Regions from separate parts of the Frankia sp. AgPm24 genome, predicted to be linked through region 2. Evidence: riboswitches for the same ligand, from Rfam matches in the RefSeq annotation. Region 2 holds a riboswitch; each other region holds the start of a gene.

Region 1 (6,809 bases), on a different contig from region 2:
TCCTCGACCCGAGCCAGCCGCAGGTTGAGCTGCGCGATCTCCCACACCATCATCCAGATGAAGTCCGAGAACATCACCAGCACGGACAGGAACGTCGCGAACTCCGCCAGGCTGAGCTGCCCGCTGCGGTAGAGGTACAGGTTGAGCAGGATCGACAGCGGCCACACCAGGTAGCGCACGATCACCGCCATCGAGGCCCAGAACACGATGTCCCACAGCGACGATCGGCGGGCCGCGTCGATGACCCGCCGGCGCCGCCGGTGGACCTCGGCGTACTCGGCCCGCTCCTGGTGAAACGACTTCACGCTGACGAAGTTCGCGATGATGTCGATCACATGACCGTCGAGCTCGGAGGTCTCGTCGGCGAGCTCCTTCTCGGCACGAAACGCGCGCCGAGCCGTGCGCCGGCCGACCACCAGCATCAGCAGCACCGCGCCCAGGAAGGTCAGGCCGGACCAGACGTTGACGGCGAACATGATGAAAACCGTCGCGGGAATACGGACTACCAGTTCGACGTAGGTGAAGCACGCGGCGTCAAGGGTGTCACGGAACTCGCGGCCTATCGTGGCCACGAAACTACTGATCTTTCCGGTGAACTTCCCGACGAAGTAGGGGTAGGGCTGCCCGATAACCCGACCGAAAAGAACGTCCTCGCACTCGTAGCCGCGGTGCACGAGCAGCCGCCGGTACAGCACCTCACCGCCGCGCCAGAAGAGATCGTGTATCAGGTTGACGCCGATGAGCAGCAGCGCGTACCAGTACACGACACCGGCCGAGACGCCCTCGCGGGCCGCGGCCTGGACGAGCCGGCCGACGAGGACCGGCAGAACGGAGATCGCCAGACTCGACGCCACGAAACTCGCCATGACCGCGAGCAGCGCACCCCGGAAAGTAGCCACAAAACCCAGCAGGAAAAACAGGCCGGCATGCGGGCCGAGCGCGCCGGCATCCATCTGGGAACCGGCTCGCGAAACGGCACCCCGCGGCTGCTGCCGGGGAATCTCCTCCCCCGTCGGACGCATGCGATCCATGGTGGCAGGCACCACCATGGATCGCATCTGGTTTTTCGCCGGCTTCCGCGCCGCTGCGGGTGCCTGCCCGCGAGGGTGCTGCCACTGTGCCGGTGACCACGGCTGCCGTGATGACGATCCGGGTGATGGGCGGCCCAGCCGAGACGGACAGGTGGCGGCGTCCGGGTCAACGCCGGAGGCGTGCATCGACGTGACGGGCGTTACCACCAGGAGGCGACAGCCGGTGTCCGTCCCATCAATCACCCAACAGCGTCGCCGTGCGTCGCGAAGGGCACGCGGGACGACGCCGGGAAACGATATCTTCTGTCGTTCCCCGCGGTGTCCGGGATCTTTTGACTGGTTCGCCAGCGCCGGTCGCCGCGCCCACCCGACAGCCGTACCCGTATGACAGCCGTACCCGCAAGACATCCGCACCCGCAAGACATCCGCACCGGTCGCAGCGCACGAAGCCGCCGGACCTCCCGCAGGAAGGGGCGCGGCATGCCTCGTCGCCGCCGGATCTGCCTGATCCTCGCCGTGCTGGCGACGGCTGCCGCCTGCTCCGGGAGCGCCAGCCAGCGCGCGTCCGGGGCCGACCCCGACACCTTCGCCCGGGAGATCGCGCGTCCGGCGGCGCCACCCGACGCCGCCCGACTGCCGATCCTCTTCGTACCGGGAAACCTCGGTTCCGGCGACCAGTTCGGGGTCCAGGCGCAGCGTTTCACCAGCAACGGGTACCCGGCGGACCGGATCGCGGCCTTCGACTACGACGCGTCGGACCCGGAGCCACCCGCGGAGCGGATCTTCACCGGGCTCGACACCGAGATCGCCCGGTTGCTCACCCTGAGCGGCCGCAAGGCCGTCGACCTGGTGGGCCAGGCCGAGGGCGCCGACCTCGCCATGCGCTATCTGGCCAGCACGCCCGCGCGGGCCGCCCGGGTCTCGCACCTGGTCAGCGTGGCCGGACCGCAGCCCGCCGGGCCGCCCCGCGGGGTGCGCACGCTGGCGGTGTGGGGCATCGGCGACCCGACCCGGCGGATCGCCGGCGCCCAGAACGCGCGCTTTCCCACCGATGACCGCGGCGAACTGCTCGCCTCCACCGGCACCTTCAAGCAGATGTACCAGTTCCTCACCGGTGAGCAGCCCTTCACCACCGAGGTGACCGACCAGGCCGGGCCGATCGAACTCGGCGGTCGGGTCGTGCTGTATCCGGCGAACGCCGGTGGCGGCCCGGCCCGCCTCGAGCTCTACCGGGTCGACCCGCGGACCGGCCGCCGGCTCGCCTCGGGCCTGCAGAGCTTCGTCAACCTGCCGCCGGACGGCACCTTCGGCCCACTGCGGGCGGACGGCACCGCCAGCTACGAGTTCGCCGTCATCCACCCCGGTGAACCGGTGCAGCACTTCTACTACCAGCCGTTTCGGCGCAGTGACCGGCTGATTCGCCTGCTCACGAGCAAACCCGCAGAGGAGATCGGCGGTGGGATGACGGCCAGTCCCCGCCAGACCAACCTCGTGGTCAGCCGGGGCCAGGAGTGGCAGGGTGACCAGGGCCGCACCAGCGACCAGCTCACCGTCGACGGCCACGGTGTGCTGAACCCGGCGAACACGCCCCGGTCGAAACTCACCCTGCGCGTGTTCCTGTTCGACCAGGGCACCGACGGTGTCACCGATCTCGCCGCGCCCCTGCCGTTCTACTTCGCGGTCGGTTTCGTCACCGGTGCGGATCTGTTCATCCCGGCGGGCGCCCGGTCGGTGGCGGTGACGATGACGCCGCGTGGTGTCGCGGCGGGCCGCACCACCGTGCAGGTGCCCGCCTGGCCCTCGAGCACCGACCGGATCAGCGTCCGGTTCCGCGACGACACCTTCTGAGCCCTTTTCCGCCCCCGCCGATCCGGGCGGACTCCCCGGATCGGCGGCGGCAGGATGGTGGCCCTGCTTGGGCAGGGCAGGGCCACCAGTCAGCGGCCGCTCGGGCGACGGGTCAGGCCCGAACGGACAGGTGCGGCGCCGGCCTTGCTGGCCGCCACAGCCGGCCGCGGTCTCCCTCCCTCCCAATCGGGCGACCGCGGCCAGCCGTGGCGGCCTGGCGCCGGCCCCGCCCGGCGGAGGTCGCGGCTCGACGCGGGGCGGGGCCGGCCTGCGTCCAGAGTCGTCCGATCGGCGGCGGCCGGAAACGTCAGTCAGGCATGCTCTTCTCATATGGCCCCGCCGGGACACCACCGCCGGCCATCCGGTGGGTGCTCCGGCCACCTCTGCTGGGGGAACCGGCATGACCCAGGGAGATGTCACCCTCCCAGGCGTCACCCACGCGGCAAGGTCGGACAACGCGGGATCACCCAAAGACGGTGTGCGGGTGGCATAGCGTCGTTATCCTGATGTGTCAGTCGGGGCCACGCATCGGGCGATGTGCCCGCCCGCAGGCGAGGGGTGTGCGGCCACCCGGAGGGCCGGCTGATGTCCTACGAGTCCGGCCCCTACCGCGTCTCCTCGGACCTGCTGGCTCGCGCCGACTTCCAGGCCGCCTGCGCGGCCCGGGACTTTCGCACCGCCTTCCGGCTGATGAAGAAGTACGACGGCGCGAGCCAGAACCGGATCGCCTCACCGGTCGAGGGCCTCAGCCAGAGCCGGGTCAGCCGGATCATGCAGGGCGAGGACCATATCGCGCGGCTGTCGCTGATCGAACGCGTCTCCGACGCGCTGCGGATTCCCGGGGCCTTCTTCCAGCTGGCCGCCCGCCCCTGGGAGACCGGCGCCAGCGTGCGGCCCGTCGCCGGTGCGCCGCCGGCCCGCCAGTCCGATCCACTTCGCTCCGGCGGGCCAGGTGGGTCGGGCGGTCCGGGTGGCCTGGGCGCAGCGGGTGGCCCGGGTGGTGCGGGGCAGGGCCCGAGCGGCGGGCTGCTCGTCGAGCAGGACACCGCCCGGCTGCGTTACGACGATGGCGTCTACCTCGCCCATCAGCGGCGCCGGATCACCAATATCGGCGACGAGCCCGTGACCCGCTACCTCATGCGCATCTCCGTCGATCGCTTTCCCGGTGACCAGGAACGGGCCGCACGTCTCTACCGCAGCGATCCGCTGCGGTGGGAGGAACTGCGGCTGCGCGCCCACTGCGGGCAGGAGGAGATGGCCTGGCAGGTCAAAACCGACTGGGATGCCCTCAAAGAGGTCTGGCTGTTGTTCGAGAACAGCAGTGGACGATTTCCGCTCTATCCGGGTGAATCAGCCTGGATCGAGTACTCCTACCAGGTCGGTGAGCAGAAGTGGGGCCCGTGGTTCCAACGGGCCGTCCGGGTACCGACGAGCAGCCTGTCGGTCGTCCTGGACTTCCCCGCCCAGGTCGACCCGGTGGTCTGGGGAATGGAGACCTCGATGACCGCGGACGCGTTCGCGTTCCGGACCGCGATCGCCCGGGCGGACGAAGGCGACCGGCGGATCTTCACCTGGTCGACCAGCAATCCGCCGCTGCACGCCCGGTATCGGCTGGAATGGAACTTCCGGGCTGTCTCCGACGGTCGGAATCCGGATACCGGCGAGCAGCGTGAGACCACCGGTCCACGGCCCAGTGAACAGATGGCGGCGGCGGGCATCGTCCAGGTCGATGATCCGGCGCTGGCGCAGCCGGCCCGTTCCTTTGATCTGCCGGCCGAGGCCGAGGACGCCCGGCGCGTGGTCGCCGAGCTGTCCTCGGCGATGGAGCGGGTCTCCGCCCTGCACACCTTCGGTAAGGGCATGGGGATCGCCGCACCACAGATCGGCATCAACCGGGCCGCCGCGATCGTGCGCTCCGCCGACGCGGACATCCTCACCCTGCTCAATCCGCGGGTCATCGAGTCCTCGCCGCAGACCGACGAGCAGTACGAGGGCTGTCTGAGCTTCTTCGACGTCCGCGGGCTCGTCCCCCGGCCCCTGGAGCTGCACGTGGAGCACACCGACATCTCCGGACGCCGGCGCATCACCGTCTACCGGCAGGGCCTCGCCCGCCTGGTCGGCCACGAGATCGACCATCTGGTCGGCCGGCTCTACACCGAACGGATGCGGCCCGGCAGCACCCCGATCCCCGTGGAGCAGTACCGCGGCACCGGCTCGGCCTGGACCTACACCCCCTGATCCACCACTACACGTGACCGTCGGGCCGGTCGGGCCGGCCGGCGGTCGGCCGAACGGACACCGGCCGTGGCCGCACGCCCAAGTCCGAAAAAAGCGATACCGCCCACTATGGCGGACGTACCCGTAAACAACGTACAGTTCATGAAGCCCCACCCGATACGGAAATTATTCCGGGCACGCGAGCGCCTTCACGAACGGGCGACCCCGAATGCCACCAGGGTGTCACGGAAAGCAGTTCACGGCACGCAGGGAGACCGGGCACCGGGCAGACCGTGTTATTCTTTCGCCAGCGTGGCGGAACAAATTCAAAATCGGTGTTCCAATGCCCCGGCAGAGCCGACTAGAATCGAGCGCATGCGCCCGCGCGATAATCGGCGGAAAAGATCGAAGCGATAATCCGGAAGGTATTGTGGCCATCTTCACGGACCCTTGATTTACCCCGGTCACGCCCAGCTATGTTCGTAGCCATGTCGTCGACTGACGGCAGACGCCGGGTGGCACGCCGAATCCTGCCCCCGCCCGGTAGGAACCAAACCTGTGGCAGGAACGGGGGAACCACTTCCGGGCGTCGAAGGCAGACGTCCTTGGGGTGAAGCCGCCACTGGTGGCCGGGCATTCCCAGCCCGAACCCGACAGCTCACCTCGCAGGCGTGGGGAAGGACAATCTATGTCCAACGCTCGTACGCTCGGTCGGGGCCTCAACCGGATCAAGCTTGGCACTCGTGCCGCCGTTCTCGCCGCCACTCTTACCGCCTCCGTGGGCGGTGGGCTGGCGCTCTCCCAGCCGGCCAGCGCCGCCCCGAACGCGGATCATTTCCTGCGCGCCGTCATTCCCTGCGAGTCCGGTGGCAATCCCCACGTGGTCAACTCCATCGGCGCGGGCGGCCTGTTCCAGTTCCTGCCCAGCACCTGGCACGGTCTCGGTGGCCGGGGCCTGCCGCAGCACGCCAGTGTCGGCGAGCAGTGGCAGATGGCCCGCAAGCTCTACGCGCAGGCCGGCACCAGCCCGTGGTACGCCTCGAAGCCCTGCTGGGGTCACCGGATCTGAGGCCCCGACACCGCGCCGACATCCGCTCTCGGCCGGTTCTGATCCGCACATGATCGATCGGATCGTGCTCGACAGATCGTGAGCCGACCGGCGCGAGGCGACGCGACCCAGCGCGCGGCACATCAGGCCCCGCCCCTCCTCTCGGGGGCGGGGCCTGATCCGTGCGCGGTGCGGGGCTCAGGCGCCGCGTCGGCGGCGGGCGATCTCCGCGAGGGCCACCGCGGCCGCGACACCGGCGTTCAGCGACTCGACCGCGCCGACCATCGGGATCCGCACCGTCACATCGCAGCGCTGCTCCACCAGCCGGGACAGGCCCCGGCCCTCGGAGCCGACCACCAGGACCAGCGGATCGGTGGCCATGGCGAGCTCGTCCAGGCTCAGCGCGGCGTCGGCGGCCAGCCCCACCAGGAACAGGCCCGCCTCGGCGTAGGCGGTCAGGGTGCGGGTCAGGTTGGTGGCTCGGGCGACGGGCAGCCGCGCCGCGGCCCCGGCCGACGTCTTCCAGGCGGACGCGGTCATCCCGGCGGCGCGCCGCTCGGGCAGCAGGACACCGTCCGCGCCGAAGGCCGCCGCCGAGCGCACGACCGCACCGAGGTTGCGCGGGTCTGTCACCCCGTCCAACGCGACCACCAGGCCAGCCGCGG
Region 2 (6,809 bases):
ACCCGGTAAGGGCGACGATGGTGACCCGGTAAGGGCAGCGTGCTGCTGCCGGACGACCGGTCGGGGGAGCATGCCCGACCAGGGCACTGGATGGTGCCGAACCTGTCCAAGAAGTACGAAACGTGCCGACGCGTGGACGTGTACGGCTGCTAGCTGACCGCGGCCGGAGGGGGGTGGCCGCGGGCGGCGTCAGACGTCCAGGTCAGGTCGTGTCCACGGCAGGCGCCGCGAGGTCCAGGAAGGGCTGCTGGCTACCCTCGGAACGTGCGGGAGGGTGGCCGCTGGGCCCGGCTCGGACGAAGCGGTGGCGAAGGTGTCGTCAGATCCGGCCCACGTAGTACGACGTGGTGTAGATCGACTGGAGCTTCACGACGTCGCCGGTGTGCGGGGCGACCCACATCTTGCCGTTGCCGGCGTAGATGCCGACGTGGTAGATGTTGCCGGGCGTACCCAGGAAGATCAGATCTCCGGGCTGCTTGTTGTACATGGAGATCCGGGTGGTGGCGGCGAACTGGGCGTCCGTCGTGCGCGGCAGGGTCTTGCCCAGCTGCCGGTAGACGTACTGGACGAGCCCGGAGCAGTCGAACGAGCTCGGGCCGTCGGCACCGTAGACGTAGGGCTTGCCGGCCTGCAGAGAGGCCAGGTAGACGGCCTTCTCACCGATGGAGTTCGCCGGGAGCGGGACGTCCACGTCGACGGAGACGTTGTCGATGATCGCGCCGCGGGCACGCGAGGCCGCCGCCGGGGCGGGCTGCGCGACCTGCAGGGTGGCGTCGTTCGACGAGTGCGCCGACTGGAGGGCGTCCGTCCCGTCGAAGATCGCGGTGACGTTCGTCGTGGTGAGCACCCGGGCCGTGTACGACGTGTAGCCCTGGTCGTTGGTGTACAGGTGCTTGAAGGTCGCCCAGCCGGTGGGCAGCTTGACCTGCACCTTGACGAGCTGGTTCGCCAGCGGCTCGTGGGTGGCCTCGTTGAACAGCGAGAAGCCGATGTCCACGGGCTCGTTCGGGGTGACCGTCACGTTCGGGTTGGTGACCCGCAGGCCGACCTGCACCTTGCCCGCCAGGGGCGGTGCGTCGACGGTCGTGGTGGTCAGGGTGGTGCCGACGGAACCGTCGGAGCTGATCGCCGCGGCGGCGATGCTGCCGCCGAGGGCGGCTCGCGAGCCGATCTGCGCGGCGAGGGTGACCGGGGCGGTGTTCGTCGACTCGTCGCGCGCCTGGTCGGCGTGGACGTCGGTGGCACAGCCAGCCAGGGCCACTCCGGAGACCGCGACGGTCCCGGTGGTCATCGCGGCGAAGGCACGCGCCCGGCCCCGACTACGGGTGACCGGCGTGGGGGACGGGGCACGGTGACGGCCGCGACCCGCGACGCGTGAATCTTCGTCGAGCTGCACGCTTTGTGCGGACAACGATGTATTCCTTCCCGTACGCCTGCGAAGTGAGCTGTCGGGTTCGGGCTGGGCTGCCCGGCCCGCGGCGTGACCTTCACGCTGCGGACTTCACCCCTAGGCCGGCACCGTGGCTCGGTGCTGGCCGGTGTGGAGGATGGGTCCCCCGCTCCTGCCCCAGATGACGACTCGGAGGGGACACCGGGGCCGGGGGCAGGATTCGGCGTTCGGCCCGGTGTTGTCGTTTCGTCGGCGTGAGACTAGTCCACTCGGATGGTGCGGGTAAACACTAGCTCCTCCCAACTACAGGCAGTGTGCACTGAAGTGCCCGTGTCCGGGTCACCGCAAGTGCCGCCCGGCCGAGCCGATCAGGCCGTCCCAGCACGCGAAAACGCCTGGATGGGAGGTGGTCGCCAACCCCCGGATCGATGCCGTGACGTCGTGGAACCGGGTGACCGCAGCCGGGTCGCCCCGATTGGACACCCACAGGTGGACACAGCCTCGGTCGCACCCGGTAACCGCGGAGTCGGGGCCGCGCGGCGGGCCGCCCCGGCCGTGGTTCATGCCCATCAGGCAGATCCGAGGGGGTGTCAACGGGGGGTCCGGCCGCGGCGGGAGAGGAAGCCGGCGGTGTCGAGCATCTGGAGTTCGAGGGCGAGCAGCTGGACCTCGCCGGGCAACGAACGCTGGTGGGCGAGGGAGGCGACGGCGGCGCGGGCGCGGTCGGCGAGCGCGTCCAGGGCGCGTTGGCGCTGACGCATCCGGGCCCGCTCCTCCTGGATGGTGCGGACCGTCTCCTCCTGCCAGTCGCGCGTGCGGGCGAGGAACTCGCTGGCGTCCTTGGCCTGACGCTCGGCTTCCTCCAACCGGCTCAACAGGCCGTCGAGGACCTCCAGGCGGCCGACCAGCTCGACGATCAGATCACCGCGGTCGGGCATGGGGGTGGTCGCTCGCCGGGCGGGGTCAGACGAGGGCATGAGCTCCCCTGGGGGGTGGGGGATCGGGGGCTGTGCCGAGCCGCGGAGACGAGGCCCGGTCGCTCCGACACGGATGGTTACGGTAGCCGACGGCGACGACCGAATGTAACCCATCGTACGGATACGTCGGCACTGTCAACTGATAGTAAAAATGAACCATGGACCACCGGCTGGCTGCGCGTTTTGCGGCGTACTGGCGGTTTGGGCGCTATTTGTATGGGCATGCGCTGCGGGGCACCGGTTCCCGGCCGGCGTCAATGACGCAGGTCACTTTCGGGCCGGCTAAAGCCAGCCGTTACGTTTGAACGCCCGGTACAGCAGCAGACAGGCGACCACCATCACGCTCAGGACCGCGGGATAACCCCAGGTCTGGCGCAGCTCGGGCATGTGCTCGAAGTTCATTCCGTAGATTCCGGCGAGCGCGGTCGGAACGGCGGCGATCGCCACCCAGGCGCTGATCCGCCGCATGTCCTCGTTCTGCGCGATGGTCAGCTGGGTAAGTGTGGCCTGGAGCACCGAGGAGAGCAGTTCGTCAAAGTGCGAGATCCGCTCGCTGACCTGCTCGAGATGGTCGGCGACGTCGCGGAAGTAGCGGCGCATCGCGACGTCCACCATTCGTGGCCGGTCCAGGATGAGGCTGCGCAGCGGTCCGGCCAGCGGCTGGACGGCGTGCTTGAGTTCGAGCAGCTCCCGCTTCATCTGGTAGGCGGACTCGGTGGACGGGGTGTGTTCGCGGCGGAACACCCCGGCCTCGATCTGGTCGACATCCACCTGGATCTTCTCGACGGTGTCCACGTAGTCATCGACGATGCTGTCGCAGATCGCGTGCAGGACGGCGGTCGGGCCGTGGCGCAGCATCTCCGGGGCGGCCTCAAGCTGGCGGCGCAGCTTCGACATCTCACCGTGCCGCCCGTGGCGCACCGTGACGACGAAGTCCTCCCCCAGAAAGATCATGATCTCGCCGGTGGTGACCACCTCCGAGGTGCCGGTCACCTCGGTGTGCGCGACGTAGGTCGTGGTCTTGAGCACCATGAACAGGTGGTTCTCGTACTGCTCGAGCTTGGGTCGCTGCCCGCCGGTGACGGCGTCCTCGACGGCGAGCTTGTCCAGTCCGTACTCCTGCGCGACCTCGGCGAGCTGCTCGTAGGTCGGTTCGAACAGGCCCAGCCAGGCGAACCCGTCCCGTTCGTCGCGTGCGAGCCGGAGCGCGTCGGCGGTGTTGACGTCCATCGTCACCCGCTTGCCGTGGCTGTAGACCCCGCAGGCCATCACCCGTCCGTCCGGCGTGGACCGCCGGATGATCGCGCGGGCCTGGCGCCGCTTGCGGCCGACCCGCACCAGCGAGACCGCCGGTCGGCTGAGCGCGCCGGCCAGCCGGTGGGCGTTCGCCGAGGCGTGCTCCAACGCGTCCAGCACCGGATGCTCACCCTGGGACCCCGACTGGTCGAGCGCACCGGCCGGGTCGGAGCGGTCGGAGCGGTCGGAGTCGTCCGATCCGCCGCCGTGTGGTGTCGAGAAGTGAGGTTGTCCGGTGGTGTTCGCCGTACTGGAGATGTCCACACCGTTGTTGTCCGCGGCGTCGCCTTGTGTCATCGCTTCGTCGCCCCCTTCCAGGCCATCGGCGTACCGTTGGCTGTTCTGACGTACCGGTTGCCATCGTGACAAGGCGGCCGGGACTGCCGGGCAGGGTACCGGTCGGGTAAGAGGATCCGTCCTCGGCGTTCCGTGTGGATGCGCGGGTGCGCCGTGGGATGGCGAGCGTGATGGCGAAGGTGACGCGCACACTGCCGTGGCGGCCCATGGGCGGCCCGGCGCCAGCCACGGAGGTACGGGTGACCGAGATCGAGGTACGCAGGCTGCGGGTGTTCGCCGATGAGACCGGCGCGGCGGGCAGCCTGCTCGCGGTGGTGCTCGACGCCGCCAAACTACTGCCCGACCAGCGGGAACGGGCTCAGATCGCACGGCGGCTCGGTGTGCCCGCTACCGTCTTCGTCGACGACCTGGAGCAGGCGGAACTCGCCGTGCACACCCCTGACCGGCAGGTGCCGACCGCGGGGGACGCTCTTGTCGGCGCCGCGTGGCTGATCGCCCGGCTGCTGGGCGGGCATCCGGCGGTCCTGCGCCTGGCCGGTGGGGACGCGGTGAGCTGGCAGGACCAGGGCCGGGTGTGGACCCGGGCGGCGCTCACCGGTGTCACCGGCTGGACGCACCGCCAGGTGGGCAGCCCCGCCGAGGTCGAGCAGCTGACACTGCCACGCCCCGAACAGGACGATCTCGTGCAGGTCTGGGCCTGGCTGGACGAACAGGCCGGCGTCGTGCGGGCGCGTGCGTTCGGGGAGCGCCACGGTGTCGCCGAGGACGAGGCGTGTGGGTCGGCGTCCATGCTGCTCGCCGCGCGGCTCGAGCGCCGGCTGACGATCCGCCACGGCATCGGCTCGATCGTGCTGGCCGGGCCCGGCCCGGAGGGCTTCGCCGACATCGGCGGCCTTGTCGTCGAGGACGAGACCCTCCACATCGACCATCTCGACGACTTCCTCGCCGACTGAGCCCCACCCGCCAGCGGCGCCTCTCCTCCTCCTCCTCCTGCCCGCTCCTCCTCCTGCCCGCGCGGACGGCTACTCCCCGCGCGGACGGCTACCCGCTCGTCAGAGTGGCGGTTCGGCGGGTGAGCGCAGCATGCGCGTCCACGCGCCTTCGGTGATCTCGCCGCGGGCGTCGATGATGGCCCAGTCGACGATGTCGACGCTGTGGATGCGCAGCGGCAGGCCCATCCGGACGTGGGTGAGCGAGGGGTGCGCGCCGTCGCTGAGGCTGCGCCCGTGCAGCAGCGCCGGATGCGGCCAGCCGGACACGCGCGCCCAGGGCCACTCGACGGTGTCGGCCACCGCGATCTGATGGCGCACGAGCAGACTGCCCAGCGGGGGCAGCGCATGGTTGAGGTAACGCCGCCGGGCGTCGGTCAGGAGTGAGCGGGCGGCGAAGACGGCCTGCTCCCGGACCAGCCGCGACTGCTCTCGCATCGGCTGGTCGGGTGTGGGCTGGTTCTGGATCAGGGGGACATTCCTGACGGCCATGGCGGCCACAGTAGTGGAAATCTTCCGCAGGGTACACATATGCACCCCGGGTTCGACACGCTTTCTTCGATGCCCGCTTACTTTGTGTAGACATTTTCCGGATGCGGTCATCGTGAGCAGGGCGTATGTTCGACGTATTGACAGTGATCCGTTACTCCATTCGTCCGTTCGACGAGGTGATCATGGCTGAGGCGTTGGCGACCCTGGTGGATTCGGCGCATGCGGATGCCTTCCACCTGATCGAACTGGCCGGTGGCTCGCCCGAGGTCGATCCGGGGGGCGCGGCCGATCCGGGGGGCGCGAACGCCACGCCCAGCGACCCGCGGCAGGTGCTGCGGGCCAACGACGTCGCCGTCGCGGCGATCTCCGCGCATCTGAGCGCGATGGAGGCCGTCGTCTACCCGATGTGCGCGCGCAACGTGCCCGGCGGGCGAGCGCGGGTGACGGAGCTGCGCCGGTTGGCGCGGCGCAGCTCGTCGGTGATGCGCGGCATCGAGCAGTACGTGCAGGGCGATCTCAACCGCCCGGCGGCCAGCGTCACGAGCCTGCGCCGGGACCTCGCGGTCCTGCTCACCGAGCATGCCCAGACCGAGAACGCGCTGCTGCATGAGCTCGACCGGACGCTGTCCGACAGCGAGCGCACCCGCCTGCGGGAGCGGTTCTCCGCCGCGATGCGCCACGCCCCGAGCCGGCCGCATCCGCATCTCGGGCACGGCGGCCCGTTCGGCGGCAGCGCCACCGTCCGGCTGCTTGGCACCATAGATCATCTGCTGGATGTGATGGATGCCCGTGAGGTGGCCGGCGCCCCCGTTCGTGCTCCGGCGCCCGCGGGTCTCTGGGGCTGGTACCTGTTGGGCCGCCCGACCGCACCGGCCCCGGAGTGGCCCGCCGAGACCCTCACCGTCACCACGGCTGATCCCGCGGACGGGGCCACCGCCGCGGCCGGTGAGCGGGCACGATCGGTGGGTGGCGGATAGTCGATCGGGGGGTGGCGACCCTGACCGTATGGTGAAATGTTACTGACCTTGGTCGGGTAATGACCGCGACGACAAGCCCGTTCGGTGTTCCCTTCCCCGCGTCTGCCACTCGACATGCCATGCTTCGGGTCCAGGTTGGGCCGATATGGCCCGCACGTCGTGCACTGCCGAGGAGATGTGTCCGGAACCGAGAGCGCCGTCGCCCCGGCGCCCGCGACGCCAGCGGACGTGATCTGGCCGATCCTGCTGGTCGAGGATGATGACGGGGACGCCTTCCTCGTCTCCGAGCTGTTGGAGGAGGTGTCCGCCCCGGTTTCCGTCACCCGGGTGCGCACCGTCGCCGAGGCGCTGGTCGGCAGCGCCGGCGCCGCCTGCATTCTGTTGGATCTCG
Region 3 (6,809 bases), on a different contig from region 2:
TTCTCATGGTTGCTCCAGTTCTCGCAGCGGCGGTCGGCGGTTCACTCGCCGTCGCCGGTCCAGCGCAGGCGGCGACCACATGGGAAGGACTGCGGCAGTGCGAGTCCGGCGGTAACTACACGACGAACACCGGCAACAGCTACTTCGGGGCGTACCAGTTCTCGGCCAGCACCTGGCGCAGCCTCGGCTACACCGGCCTGCCGCACCAGGCCGCACCCGCGGTCCAGGACGAGGCCGCGCTGCGTCTGGCCCAGCGTTCCGGCTTCGGGCAGTGGCCGGTCTGCGGCCGTGGCATGGGCACGGCGCAGCTCGCCGGCGGCTCCTCGTCCGGCGCGGCGGTGCAGGCGTCCCGCACCGCGCAGCGCGGCGCGCTGACCGTCGCCCCCGCGGCACTCTCGACGCCCTCGTACACCCGTACCCTCTCGACCGCGCTGGCCGGGCAGAACCGCGCCGACGTACGAGCCTGGCAGGCGCGGATGAGCCAGATCGGTTACCCGCTCGTCCCAGATGGTCATTTCGGCCCACGCTCCGCCGCTGCCGCCCGCGCGCTGCAGTCCGCCAGGGGTCTCGCCGCCGACGGTGTCGTCGGACCGGCGACATGGCACGCCACCTTCGGCTGAGCCACCCGCCGCACCGCACTGAGCCGGACGCCACCCACAACGCGTCCTTGGACCGGTTGCGACGCCGCCATCCGGCACCATCCGCATCTGGTCCGACCCGCCCGGGTCATGGGGACACAAGCCCCGGGCGGCGCCAGCCGTCCCACCCCGGCCGCACAGGCCGGGCAGCGTGACGCCACGACCCGACCGGTCCCCCCGCACAGCCCGGACGATCTCCGGCGCGCGGGAGTCAACGGGGCCGGTCGGGCGCACCACCCCCCACCGGGGCACCCCCAGCACCGAGGTACTACCCGGCCAACCCTTCGGGTACACGGGGGCGACCCCTGAGGTGCACCGGTGTTCCACGATCGGGCGGCCCGTCCGGGCCACGCCCTGTGCGTGGGTCGCCCGGTTGCCACGAACCACCCCGGTTTGCACGGCCTGGACCGGTATCGCTAGAGTGCCGCTCACTCGCCATCAGGCGATGCCGTCGGGACGGACGCCGAGTCCTGCCCACTGTCCAGGCGGCTGGCCGAGCGCACCGACATGGGCAGGAGTGGGGGAACCACTCCCGGGCGTCTCCGGACGTCCTTGGGGTTAAGTCGGCTCACGCCGGCCGGGCCATCCCAGTCCGAACCCGACAGCTCACCCCGCAGGCGACACGGGATTGGACTGACATGCCGTCAGCACGGCGTGGAGGTAAGCACCGGGCAGCGCAGGCCCCCTCGGCTGCGACCCGTATCCTGCGTACGACCGGCGCGGTCACCGCCCTGGTGGGCAGCGGCCTCGCGGTCACCGCGGTCGGCGCCAGTCCGGCCGGGGCCGCCACCGCTGACGACTTCGCCAAGCTCCGCCAATGCGAGTCCGGCGGCAACTACGCGATCAACACGGGCAACGGCTTCACCGGCGCCTACCAGTTCGATGATCAGACCTGGCACGGCCTGGGCTACTCCGGCCGCCCGTACCAGGCATCCCCGGCCACCCAGGACGAGGCCGCCGCCAAGCTGTACAACTCCCGTGGCTGGCAGCCGTGGCCGTCCTGCTCCCGCAAGATGGGGCTGGTCAACAACGGCCCGGCGAGCGTCGGCTCCGGCTCCGGTGACGTCATCGAGCAGGCCCTCACCCCGGCCGAACCGCCGATGACCCTCGACCGGGCCCGGCAGGAGATGGGCGACGGCTCGTTCAGCGGCACCGTCCTGAACGCCAGCTACGGCGGGGATGTCCGGCCCGATGCGTTCGTCTGGCAGGCCGCGATGCGCAACAAGGGCTTCGTGCTCACCGTCGACGGCAAGTTCGGCCCGCAGTCGCAGGGCATCGCCGCGCTGTACGGCTACCTGACCCGGACCAGCGACGGGCAGGCCGGTGTGGTCGGCGAGAACCTGTGGAACGTCACCGTCCGCTCCTGACCCGGTGCGGCACCGCACGACCGGGTGCGGCAGGATGAGGTCATGATGACCTCGTCGGATTCGGGCCACGGCAGCCACAGCGGCCATGGCGGCACCGCGGCCGGTCACAACCTGCTGTCCGGCCCGCCCCCCACGCGGTTGCCCTCGGACGCGGCCGCCACCGCTGCGCTGGCCGCCGGTGAGGATCCCAGCGCCGTCGCGGCGGCCACGCCGGAGCTGAGCGCCGCCTGGGCGGTTCTCGCCGAACAGGCCTTCGCCGCGGGTCGCACGGTCGAGGCCTACGCCTACGCCCGCACCGGCTACCACCGGGGGCTGGACGTGCTGCGCCGCGCCGGCTGGCGGGGCATCGGTCCGATCCCCTGGTCCCACGAGCCCAACCGCGGTTTCCTGCGTGCGCTCGCCGTCCTCGGCCAGGCCGCCGCCGTCATCGGCGAGACGGCCGAGGCCGACCGTTGCCGCACCTTCCTCGCCGACAGCGACCCCACCGTCGCCGGCGTCCTCGGCCTGGTCTGAGGCCCGTCGGAGGCCTCCCGCGGAGCCGGTCCGTACGGTCGGACGCTGTCTGACCTGACACTTCGGCCACGCGCGGCGGTCATCCCTAGTAACCTCGCCCGAGTGCCCGCTCTCGTCCTCATCGGCGCCCAGTGGGGCGACGAGGGAAAAGGAAAGGCGACCGACCTGTTGGGCGGCGCCGTCGACTACGTCGTTCGCTATCAGGGCGGCAACAACGCCGGCCACACGGTGGTCATCGGGGCGGACAGCTACGCGCTGCATCTGATCCCCAGTGGCATCCTGCGTGCCGACTGCATCCCGGTGATCGGCAACGGGGTCGTCATCGACCCCGGCGTGCTGCTCACCGAGATGGACGGCCTCGCCGCCCGTGGGATCGACGTCTCCCGCCTGCTGATCAGCGCCAACGCGCATCTGATCATGCCGCATCATCGGGCGTTGGACCGGGTGATCGAGCGCTACCTCGGCAAGGCCCGGATCGGCACCACCGGTCGCGGCATCGGCCCGACCTACGGTGACAAGGTGGCCCGCACCGGCATCCGCGTGCAGGACCTGCTCGACCCGGGCATCTTCCGCAAGAAGCTCGAGCTCGTGCTGCGGGAGAAGAACCAGGTCCTCGTCAAGGTCTACAACCGGCGCCGGATCGAACTCGACGAGGTGTGCGACGAGTACGCCGAGTACGCCAAGCGCCTGGGCCCGCACATCGCCGACACCGGCCTCATCCTGGACACCGCCCTGCGCGAGGGCAAGGTCGTCCTGTTGGAGGGGTCCCAGGGCACCCTGCTCGACGTCGACCACGGCACGTACCCGTTCGTCACCTCGTCCAACCCGACCGCCGGCTACGCCGCCACCGGTGCCGGCATCGGCCCGACGAGGATCAACCGGGTGATCGGCATCATCAAGGCCTACACCACCCGGGTCGGCTCCGGCCCGTTCCCCACCGAACTGGACAACAAGGTCGGCGAGGAGCTGCGCCGCATCGGCGGCGAGTTCGGCGTCACCACCGGCCGGGCCCGGCGCACCGGCTGGTTCGACGCGGTGATCGCCCGGTACGCGGTCCGGGTCAACGGCCTGACCGACCTCTTCCTCACCAAGCTGGACGTGCTCTCCGGCTTCGACCGGGTGCCGATCTGCGTCGGCTACGACATCGGCGGCGAACGCGTCGACGAGATGCCGATGACCCAGACCGACTTCCACCATGCCAAGCCGATCTACACCGAGCTCCCCGGCTGGCACGAGGACCTCTCCGCCGTCCGCGACTTCGCCGATCTCCCCGCCAACGCCAAGGACTACATCCGCGCCCTGGAGGAGTTCTCCGGCGCCCCCGTGTCCGCGATCGGCGTCGGCCCCGGCCGCGACCAGACCCTCGTCATCAACGACCTGGTCTGACCGCACCTCTCCGCCCGCCCGTTTCGTCCTGTTCCGTCCCGTCTGGTTTCGTCCCGACCTTCACTCCGCCTCACCTCGCCCCGGCCCGGCCGGCCCGTGTTCCGCCACGCCGCTCACTTGCGTAACGCAGAGTTACCAGTGACGCTAGTGCAGTCACGGACAGCGATAGTGGGGTGGGGTGAAGGCGGTGACCACAATCGGCTCGCGGTCATCGGGTGATGATCCCTCTGTGCCCGGCCAGGCGGCCCCGGTACCGTCCACGGCCCTCGTCCCCGCGGTGCGCCGCCGCTACCTGCACCGCGCCGACCCGACCGACTCGGATGCCTGGCCGGTCGGCTTCTCCCCCACCGGCGAAGCCCTGCCCGAGACCCTCACCGATGTCCTGCTCCGCGGCAGCCACGCCATCCGCAGTTCCAAGCGGGCCGAGGCCCAGCGACTCGAACGCGCCGCCGCCGTCGCGAACCACGTCGACGCCCAGCTCCGCGACTTCCTCGACTTCTGCGCCGCGGAGCACCTCGTCCCCCCCGTGACCGTCCGTGCCTACGGTGCCCGGCCGCGCCGGTCCACCACCCGACACCCCGTCCCCTCGCACCCCGATGCCAGCCTCGACCTCGGCAGCGGCATCGACCTCGGCACCAGCCCAGGCCCCACCACCGGCATCGACCAGCTGCGCCGCCTCGACCATCTTGATCGCCTCGACCCCTGGCATCACCTCGACGGCCGCCCACCCCGCCCGGACGACCCACCCCACCCGGCCGCCGACCCGCAGCACGACCTGGCCGACCCGCAGCACCTCGCCGACGAGGCCCACCACCTCGCCGACGATCCGCACCAGCTGGTCGCCGACCCGCCCCACGCCGATGATCTGAGCGGCCCCGACGGCTCGCGGCACGAGACCGAAGGGCGGCGCGGATCGCAGCGACACCACCGGGTCACCGGACGGCCGGGCACGTCCCAGGAGCGTCGCCGACGCCGACCGCACCGGCGAGAGCGGCTCCAGGCCTGGCCCCTGCTCTACTGGCGATGCGAGTCGTTCCCCGCGGCGGGTCGTTCCCTGCACCTTTTCGTCGAGCCGGACGGTCGCACCTTCGAGGGCCGCGACGATCCGGCCCCGCTGACGGTGCTCGGACGCGAGGTCCGGGTGTGGCCCGTCGACGCCGCCGCCATCGTGGCGGGCATGGCCGAGGTCGACGCCCGACGCTGCGCACTCCAACTCGTCCACGGGATGGCACACCTTCTGTGGCGATCCGGCGTCGGCCTGTGACACCGCCGAAGCCGAAGCGAGCAAACTCGCACGGTGGGCGAGATGATCAGCTGGCACGCTAGTGTGTCAGGGTGACTCGACCCGGCTGGCTCGCATTTCGGTATCGGCGCTCCGGCGTCGATGAGGGAAGCGCATGAGGATTCTGGTCGTCGGCTCGGGTGGGCGTGAGCACGCGTTGTGCCGGGCGCTGGCCCGTGATCCGCGGGTGGACGCGCTGGTCTGCGCCCCGGGTAACGCGGGTACGGCGGACATCGCCGAGCCGCGCTCGTTGGATGTCGGCGATCCGGACGCGGTCGCGGTGCTCGCCGAACAGGTGGGCGCGGATCTGACGGTGATCGGGCCGGAGGTGCCGCTGGTCGCCGGGGCGGCGGACGAGGTGCGCCGCCGGGGGTTCGCCGTGTTCGGGCCGAGCGCGGCGGCGGCGCGGCTTGAGGGTAGCAAGGCGTTCGCGAAGCAGGTGATGCGCGCGGCGGGGGTGCCGACGGCGGCCGCCCGTGACCACACCGAGGTCGAGCCGGCGCTCGCCGATCTGGACGCGTTCGGCCCGCCGTACGTCGTCAAGTACGACGGGCTCGCGGCGGGTAAGGGCGTCACCGTCACCGAGGATCGCGAGGCCGCCGTCGCGGCGGTGCGGGCGAGTCTGCGCGGGCCGGATGACCGGGTCGTCCTCGAGGAGTACCTGGACGGGCCGGAGGTGTCGCTGTTCGCGATCGTCACCGAGTCCGGGGCGATCATGCCGTTGCTCCCGGCGCAGGATCACAAGCGGGTGGGAGACGGGGACACCGGGCCCAACACCGGCGGGATGGGTGCGTACACCCCGTTGCCGTGGGCGTCGCAGGGGCTGTCCGCCGAGATCGTCCAGAAGGTGATCCGGCCGACGGTCGACGAGATGGCGCGGCGCGGCACCCCGTTCAGTGGGTTGCTGTACGCGGGGCTGGCACTGACCGGCAGGGGCCTGCGGGTGGTGGAGTTCAACGTCCGGTTCGGTGATCCCGAGACGCAGGCGATCCTCGCGCTGCTGTCGACCCCGCTGACCGACGTGTTGACGGGACGGACCACACCGCGGTTCCGTTCGGGCGCCGCGATCACCGTCGTCGTCGCCGCGGCCGGCTACCCGCAGTCACCGCGACTGGGTGATCCGATCCGGGGCCTGGCCGCGGCCGATGCCCTCACCGGCGTGGACGTCCTGCATGCGGGGACCAGGCGGGACGAGCATGGTCAGGTGGTGTCGGCCGGCGGGCGCGTGCTGTCCGTCACGGCGATCGGCTCCAACCTGGAATCCGCACGAGGATCTGCCTATGAGGCGGTCAGCCGGATCTCGCTGGCCGGCGCGCACTACCGCACCGACATCGGGGATCCGTCCCGGATGCGCCACACCGCCGGCGCCTGACGCGCGGGTACTGACAACGATATCGACAGGGACAGGAGCAGAGCGTGTCGCAGAGCAGCAGCGCGCCGGGGCAGGCACGGGTGGCCATCGTCTTCGGATCGCCGTCGGACGCCCAGACGATGAGCAAGGCCGGCGCGACCCTCGAGCGGTTCGGCGTGGGGTACGAGGAGGTGTCGATCTCGGCGCACCGCGCACCGCGCACACTGGCCGAGTACGTGGGTCAGCTGCGCGGCCGTGGGATCTCCGTGGTG

The links. A riboswitch is a leader RNA that binds a small molecule or an ion and turns the genes downstream of it on or off. The one in region 2 is predicted to bind cyclic di-AMP.
Region 1: another riboswitch for cyclic di-AMP. It lies ahead of MXD61_RS03955 (transglycosylase family protein); the one in region 2 lies ahead of MXD61_RS15130 (C40 family peptidase).
Region 3: another riboswitch for cyclic di-AMP. It lies ahead of MXD61_RS02595 (transglycosylase family protein); the one in region 2 lies ahead of MXD61_RS15130 (C40 family peptidase).

Annotation. Positions count from the first base shown of each region.
Region 1 covers NZ_JALKFW010000005.1:167,930-174,738, forward strand. The annotation lists gene MXD61_RS03940 (ABC transporter ATP-binding protein) at 1-1,022, opposite strand, end outside; gene MXD61_RS03945 (lipase) at 1,512-2,879, shown strand; gene MXD61_RS03950 (peptide deformylase) at 3,465-5,117, shown strand; cyclic di-AMP (ydaO/yuaA leader) riboswitch at 5,608-5,782, shown strand; gene MXD61_RS03955 (transglycosylase family protein) at 5,785-6,165, shown strand; gene rlmB (23S rRNA (guanosine(2251)-2'-O)-methyltransferase RlmB) at 6,343-6,809, opposite strand, start outside.
Region 2 covers NZ_JALKFW010000191.1:149-6,957, forward strand. The annotation lists gene MXD61_RS15130 (C40 family peptidase) at 320-1,291, opposite strand; cyclic di-AMP (ydaO/yuaA leader) riboswitch at 1,417-1,587, opposite strand; gene MXD61_RS15135 (hypothetical protein) at 1,981-2,367, opposite strand; gene corA (magnesium/cobalt transporter CorA) at 2,650-3,960, opposite strand; gene MXD61_RS15145 (PhzF family phenazine biosynthesis protein) at 4,131-4,913, shown strand; gene MXD61_RS15150 (hypothetical protein) at 5,013-5,441, opposite strand; gene MXD61_RS15155 (hemerythrin domain-containing protein) at 5,567-6,418, shown strand; gene MXD61_RS15160 (PP2C family protein-serine/threonine phosphatase) at 6,596-6,809, shown strand, end outside.
Region 3 covers NZ_JALKFW010000004.1:95,933-102,741, reverse strand. The annotation lists gene MXD61_RS02600 (transglycosylase family protein) at 1-620, shown strand, start outside; cyclic di-AMP (ydaO/yuaA leader) riboswitch at 1,129-1,274, shown strand; gene MXD61_RS02595 (transglycosylase family protein) at 1,277-2,005, shown strand; gene MXD61_RS02590 (DUF3151 domain-containing protein) at 2,051-2,518, shown strand; gene MXD61_RS02585 (adenylosuccinate synthase) at 2,621-3,904, shown strand; gene MXD61_RS02580 (hypothetical protein) at 4,134-5,168, shown strand; gene purD (phosphoribosylamine--glycine ligase) at 5,302-6,558, shown strand; gene purE (5-(carboxyamino)imidazole ribonucleotide mutase) at 6,603-6,809, shown strand, end outside.